Variovorax terrae: one gene and its partner. Each later gene encodes a partner of the first gene's protein in a complex. Links are inferred from orthologs where the notes say so. Each region holds a gene or a part of one and is shown on either strand. Other genes may lie near its edges. The genes, in order: MMF98_RS03600 and MMF98_RS04985.

Region 1 (3,112 bases):
GGACAGCGAGGAGGCGATCCGCCAGGGCCGCTGCATGCTCTCGCCCAAGGTCGAGGCCCGCCTGCTGCAGGACCTGAATGTGCAGAAGCACGAGAAGGTGCTGGAAATCGGCACCGGCTCCGGCTACATGGCCGCCCTGCTGGCGCACCGCGCCCAGCGCGTGATCACGCTCGAGATCGACGCCGCCCTGGCCCAGACGGCGCGCGCCAACCTGCAGCAGGCCGGCGTGCACAACGCCGAGGTGCGCCATGCCGACGGCTCGAAGGACGTCTCGGTGGACGGCCCGTTCGACGTCATCCTGCTCAGCGGCTCGGTGGCCGAGGCCCCGCCCGCCCTGCTGGCCCAGCTCAAGGTGGGTGGGCGGCTGGCCGCCGTCGTGGGCTTCGAGCCCATGATGCGCGCCACCTTCGTCACCCGCACCAGCGAGAGCGCCTGGAGCACGGCCCAGCCCTGGGACACCGTGGCGCCGCGCCTGCAGAACTTCGCCGAGCCCTCGCGCTTCAACTTCTGAACCCGCCGGAGCAAGCGCCATGATCACCCACATCCGCCCCGGCGACCTCGGCCCCTGGCTGCAGGCCGCCCGGCAACAAACGCCAGACCAGCCCGTGGTGCTGGACGTGCGCGAGCCCTGGGAACTGCAGACCGCCAGCGTGCAGCCCGACGGCTTCGCGCTGGTGGCCATTCCCATGGGCGAGATTCCCGCCCGCCTGGGCGAACTCGACCCCGCGCAGCCCGTGGCCTGCCTGTGCCACCATGGCGCGCGCAGCCTGCGCGTGGCCTCGTTCCTCGCGCAGAACGGCTTCACCCAGGTCGCCAACATCACCGGCGGCATCGATGCCTGGTCGCGCGAGCGCGACGCGGCGGTTCCGCTTTACTGACACCTCCCTCTGCTGCCCTGCTCCCGTAAGGATGACCATGAAACTGTTCCGGCTTCTCCCCCTGTCCATGGCTCTCGCCGCCACCCTGGGCGTGACGCTTGGCGGGCCCGCACGGGCGCAAAGCCTGCTGGAACTGTATGAATCGGCCCGCGCCTACGACGCCACCTACCAATCGGCGCGCTCGCAGTACGACGCCAACCTGGCCCGCGCCGAGCAGGCCCGGGCCAACCTGCTGCCGACGGCCGGCCTCAGCGCCGGCGTGCAGCGCAACGAGCTGCAGAACAACAACCCGGTCATCGACCGCTACTTCGGCAACCAGAACGCCACGCTGAGCGCCTCGCAGCCGCTGTACCGCCCGGCCAACCTGGCCGCCTACGAGCAGGGCAAGCGGCAAGTCGAGCTGGCGCAGGCCCAGCTGGTCGCCGCCGAGCAGGACCTGATCGTGCGTATCAGCCAGGCCTATTTCGACGTGCTGGGCGCGCACGACAGCCTGGCCTTCGTGCGCGCGCAGAAGGCCGCCGTGGCCGAGCAATTGGCCTCGGCCAAGCGCAACTTCGAGGTCGGCACCTCGACCATCACCGACACGCGCGAAGCCCAGGCCCGCTACGACCTCGTGATCGCCCAGGAAATCGCCGCCGAGAACGACCTGCGCGTGCGCAAGATCGCGCTCGACCAGCTGGTCGGCAAAACCGACACCGCGCCCCGGCCGGTCGCCGCGCCCGTGGTGCTGCCGGCGCTGCAGCCCGGCGACGTCAACACCTGGGTGCTGCAGTCCGAGGACGCGCACCCCAGCATCCGCCAGGCGCGCGCCAGCGTCGACGTGGCGCAGCTCGAAACCCGCAAGGCCGAGGCCGGCCACAAGCCCACGCTCGACCTGCAGGCCAGCTACGGCGTCACGCGCAACCTCAACGGCAGCGCCACCACCGGGGCCGCCAACCCCGACTTTCGCACCAAGGTCACCTCCGTGGGCCTGGTGTTCAACATGCCGCTGTTCGCCGGCTTCTCGGTGCAGAACCGCATCCGCGAAACGCTGGCCCTGGAAGACAAGGCCCGCAACGACCTGGAAGGCGCGCGCCGAGGCGTGGCCCAGGCCACCCGCACCGCCTTCTTCGGCGTGCTGTCGGGCCAGAGCCAGGTCAAGGCGCTGGAAGCCGCCGAAGCCTCCAGCCAGAGCGCGCTGGACGCCAACAAGCTCGGCTACCAGGTCGGCGTGCGCATCAACATCGACGTGCTGAACGCGCAGAGCCAGCTGTTCCAGACCAAGCGCGACCTCGCCGCCTCGCGCTACAACGTGCTGGTGGGGGGCCTCAAGCTGCGCCAGGCCAACGGCACGCTGCGGCCCGAGGACCTGCAGGCCGTCAACGCGCTGCTGGCCAAGTAACCCCGCGCCCCCTCTGCCGGCGGCGCCCCGCGGGTTGGCCGGGCCCGCCGGCCCCGAACCCATCGACCCTCGCCTCGCGATAGCCTTCACGCACGCCCGTAGCACGCTGAAAAGCGGATTTACCGGGCGTTTGCACCGCCTTCATACGCGCCGGCGCGCCAGCGCCTAGAGTGCCCGGAAGGCCGCAACGGCCTGCCCGAACACCGCCGCTTCCCGCCGATCCGCCGCATGGACACCGTCCTGACCACCCTGGGCCTGCTGACGCTGGTCGCCTGCTCGGGCCTCGCCACCCGCTTTCTGCCGCGCGTGCCGCTGCCGCTGCTGCAGATCGCCCTCGGCGCGGCCCTGGCCTGGCCCGACGTCGGCCTGCACGTTCCGTTCGACCCGGGCGTGTTCATGCTGCTGTTCATCCCGCCGCTGCTGTTCGCCGAGGGCTGGCAGATCCCCAAGCGCGAATTCGGTAACTTCCGCGGGCTCATCCTGGTGCTGGCCGTCGGGCTGGTGCTGGCCACCGTGGCCGGCCTGGGCGCCCTGATCCACGCGATGGTGCCGGGCCTGCCGCTGTCGGTGGCCTGCGTGCTGGCCGCCGTGCTCTCGCCCACCGACGCGGTGGCGGTCTCGGCCATCGCCGGGCGGCACCGCCTGCCGCCGGGCCTGCAGCATGTGCTCGAGGGCGAGTCGCTGATGAACGACGCCTCGGCCCTGGTGGCCATGAAGTTCGCCGTCGCCGCCACGATGACCCACAGCTTCTCGCTGCCCCGCGCGGCGCTGGACTTCGTGCTGATGGCCTGCGGCGGCGTGGCCGTCGGCGTCGCCTTCAGCTGGGCCTTCGGCCTGCTGCACCACCGGCTGC
Region 2 (3,268 bases), 280 kb from region 1 along the record:
GCCCAGGCGGCCCGCGTGCTGCTGGCCAGCCAGGTGGCGCGCGGCTATTTCCAGCTCGCGCGCCTGAACGAACAGCTGGGCGTGGCCCGCCGCACCCTGGCCCAGCGCGAGGAAACGCTGGCGCTGGTGCGCGACCGCGTCAACGCCGGCCTGGACACACGCCTGGAGCTGCGGCAAAGCGAAGGCGGCTTGCCCGAGGCGCGCCAGCAGATCGAGGCGCTGCAGGAGCAGTCCACGCTCGCGCGCAACGCACTGGCGGCCCTGGTGGGGCAGCCGCAGGCGGCGCAGGGGCTCCAGCCGCCGGCCCTGTCCGCCCTCAAGGGCACGCCGGCCGCCAGCGTGATCCCGGCCAACCTGCTGGGCCAGCGCGCCGACATCGCCGCCGCGCGCTGGCGCGTCGAGGCGGCCACCCAGGACGTGGGCAATGCCAAGACCCAGTTCTACCCGAACATCAACCTGGTCGCCTTTGCCGGCTTCTCGAGCCTGGGCTTCGACCGCCTGTTCAAGAGCGGCAGCGAGCAATGGAGCGTGGGCCCGGCGCTGCGGCTGCCGATCTTCGAGGGCGGCCGCCTGCGCGCCAACCTGCGCGGCAAGACTGCCGACCTCGATGCCGCAGTGGAGAGCTACAACGCCGCCGTGATCGACGCCGTGCACGACGTGGCCGACCAGGTGGCCTCGTCGCAGTCCATCACGCGCCAGCAGGCCGAGCAGCGCGCCGCGCAGGCGGCCGCCGAAGGCGCCTACGACATCGCCGTGCAGCGCTACAAGGCCGGCCTGGGCAACTACCTCAATGTGCTGACGGCCGAGAGCACGGTGCTCAACCAGCGCCGCCTGGCCGTGGACCTCGCGGCCCGCGCGCTCGACACGCAGGTGGCGCTGGTGCGCGCCCTGGGCGGCGGCTACACGGATGCTACCAAATCAATAGCAAACAATGACCACGCCACGAGGACCTCTGGCACATTGAATGCCCAAAACAGCGTCGCGGCACGCTGAATCCGAAACACTCATTCAGATCCCGGAGAAACTCATGAACGCTCCCCAAACCAACGCCGCCGCTGAGCAGCCCGGCAACCCCAAGCGCAAGAAGGCGCTGACCGCGCTGGCCAGCGTGGTGGTCGTGGCCGGCCTCGGCTGGGCCGCCTACGAATGGCTGGTGGCCAGCCACTACGAGACCACCGACAACGCCTACGTGCAAGGCAACGTGATCCAGATCACGCCGCAGATCGGCGGCACCGTGATGGCGATCTTTGCCGACGACACCGACTTCGTGAAGGCTGGCCAGCCGCTGGTCAAGCTCGACCCGGCCGACGCCAAGGTGGCGCTCGAGCAGGCCGAGGCCAACCTTGCGCAGACCGTGCGCCAGGTGCGCACGCTGTATGCCAACAACGGCTCGCTGGCCGCGCAGATCACGCTGCGCGAGGCCGACGTGGTCAAGTCGCAGAGCGACATCGAGCGCGCCAACGACGACCTGAACCGCCGCCAGTCGCTGATCAACAACGGCGCCGTTTCCAAGGAAGAACTCAACCACGCGCAGACCACGCTGGCCAACGCCAAGAGCGCGCTGGCCGCGGCCCAGGCCGGCGTGGTGGCCGCGCGGGAGCAACTGGCCAGCAACCAGGCCATGACCGAAGGCACCAGCATCGAGCAGCACCCGAGCGTGCAGGCTGCCGCCGCCAAGGTGCGCGAGGCCTACCTGGCCGCCCAGCGCGCGGCCATGCCCGCGCCGGTGGACGGCTATGTGGCCAAGCGCACGGTGCAGCTTGGCCAGCGCGTGGCGGCCGGCACGCCGATGATGTCCATCATCCCGCTCAAGCAGGTGTGGGTGGATGCCAACTTCAAGGAAGTGCAGCTGCGCAACATCCGCATCGGCCAGCCCGTTACCCTGACGGCCGACGTCTACGGCAAGAAGGTGGAATACAAGGGCACGGTGGCGGGCCTCGGCGCCGGCACCGGCGCGGCCTTCGCGCTGCTGCCCGCGCAGAATGCCACCGGCAACTGGATCAAGGTGGTGCAGCGCGTGCCGGTGCGCGTGGCGCTGGACGAGGCCCAGCTCGCCGACAACCCGCTGCGCGTGGGCCTGTCGATGGATGTGTCGGTGGACGTGTCCAACAAGGACGGCAAGACCCTGGCCGATGCGCCGCGCGACAACGCCGCGACGCAGACGCAGGTCTATGCCTCGCTCGACAGCGGCGCCAACGAGGAAGTGCGCAAGGTGATCGCGGCCAACGTGGGGCAGGGCGCGGCCCGGGCCGTGGCGGCCAAGGACCGGGCGCCCGCGACCGCGATGCCCAAGGTGGCGGCGCAGGCGGCTTCGGCGGCCGCGACGCAGACCCACTGAACCCGCAGGCGCCATCGCTTCCCTCCATCCCTCGCCGGTGAAAGCCGGCAGCTCCGACCCAGGCCATGTCCTCCGCCGCACCTTACACACAGCCGTCTCCTCTGGAGGGCTCGGCCCGCACCTGGGGCACGATCGCCCTGTCGGCGGCCACCTTCATGAACGTGCTCGACACGTCGATCGCCAACGTGTCGCTGCCCGCCATCGCGGGCGACCTGGGGGTGAGCCCGAACCAGGGCACCTGGGTCATCACCAGCTTCGCCGTGGCCAACGCCATCGCCGTGCCGCTCACCGGCTGGCTGTCGCAGCGCTTCGGCCAGGTGCGCCTATTCGTCGCCAGCGTGCTGATGTTCGTGCTGGCCTCCTGGCTGTGCGGCCTGGCGCCCAACATGACCACGCTGATCGCGTTTCGCGCGCTGCAGGGCTTCGTGGCCGGGCCGATGATCCCGCTGTCACAGGCCCTGCTGCTGTCGAGCTACCCGAAGGCGCTGGCCGGGCTGGCCATGGCCATGTGGTCGATGACCACGCTGCTGGCGCCCGTGATGGGGCCGCTGCTCGGGGGCTGGATCACCGACAACATCTCCTGGCCCTGGATCTTCTATATCAACATCCCCGTGGGCATCATCGCGGCGGTCGCGTCCTGGGGCATCTACCACAAGCGCGAGAGCCTCACGCAAAAACTGCCGATCGACGCCGTGGGCCTGGCGCTGCTGGTGGTGTGGATCGGTGCGCTGCAGATCATGCTGGACCTCGGCAAGGAATACGACTGGTTCCATTCGCCGCTGATCGTCGGCCTGGCCGTGGTGGCCGTGGTGGGGCTGGCGTTCTTCCTGATCTGGGAGCTGACCGAGGACCACCCGGTGGTGGACCTCACGCTGTTCAAGCGCCGCAACTTCTGGGCCGGCACGCTGGCCACCTCGGTTGGCTACGGCC

What was found.
Region 2: the proteins of MMF98_RS03600 (region 1) and MMF98_RS04985 are in contact, whole or in part, in a cryo-EM structure (PDB 8ZAL), measured with the Escherichia coli proteins. The link is inferred for Variovorax terrae from one-to-one orthologs.

The regions. Positions count from the first base shown.
Region 1 is NZ_JALGBI010000001.1:779,036-782,147, reverse strand. Bases 287-3,087 are described here. They hold MMF98_RS03600 (TolC family outer membrane protein), read left to right. Parts: upstream 287-915; coding sequence 916-2,259; downstream 2,260-3,087. Other genes in these bases: MMF98_RS03595 (Na+/H+ antiporter), read left to right, coding at 2,488-3,087; MMF98_RS03605 (rhodanese-like domain-containing protein), read left to right, coding at 531-878; MMF98_RS03610 (protein-L-isoaspartate O-methyltransferase family protein), read left to right, coding at 287-511. Outside these bases: more of MMF98_RS03610, read left to right, coding at 1-286; more of MMF98_RS03595, read left to right, coding at 3,088-3,112. UniProt on the Escherichia coli protein: Outer membrane channel, which is required for the function of several efflux systems such as AcrAB-TolC, AcrEF-TolC, EmrAB-TolC and MacAB-TolC. These systems are involved in export of antibiotics and other toxic compounds from the cell.
Region 2 is NZ_JALGBI010000001.1:1,057,222-1,060,489, forward strand. What follows is about bases 226-3,182. They hold MMF98_RS04985 (HlyD/EmrA/EmrK family protein), read left to right. Parts: upstream 226-1,027; coding sequence 1,028-2,338; downstream 2,339-3,182. Other genes in these bases: MMF98_RS04980 (efflux transporter outer membrane subunit), read left to right, coding at 226-993; MMF98_RS04990 (DHA2 family efflux MFS transporter permease subunit), read left to right, coding at 2,404-3,182. Outside these bases: more of MMF98_RS04980, read left to right, coding at 1-225; more of MMF98_RS04990, read left to right, coding at 3,183-3,268. UniProt on the Escherichia coli protein: Part of the tripartite efflux system EmrAB-TolC, which confers resistance to antibiotics such as CCCP, FCCP, 2,4-dinitrophenol and nalidixic acid. EmrA is a drug-binding protein that provides a physical link between EmrB and TolC.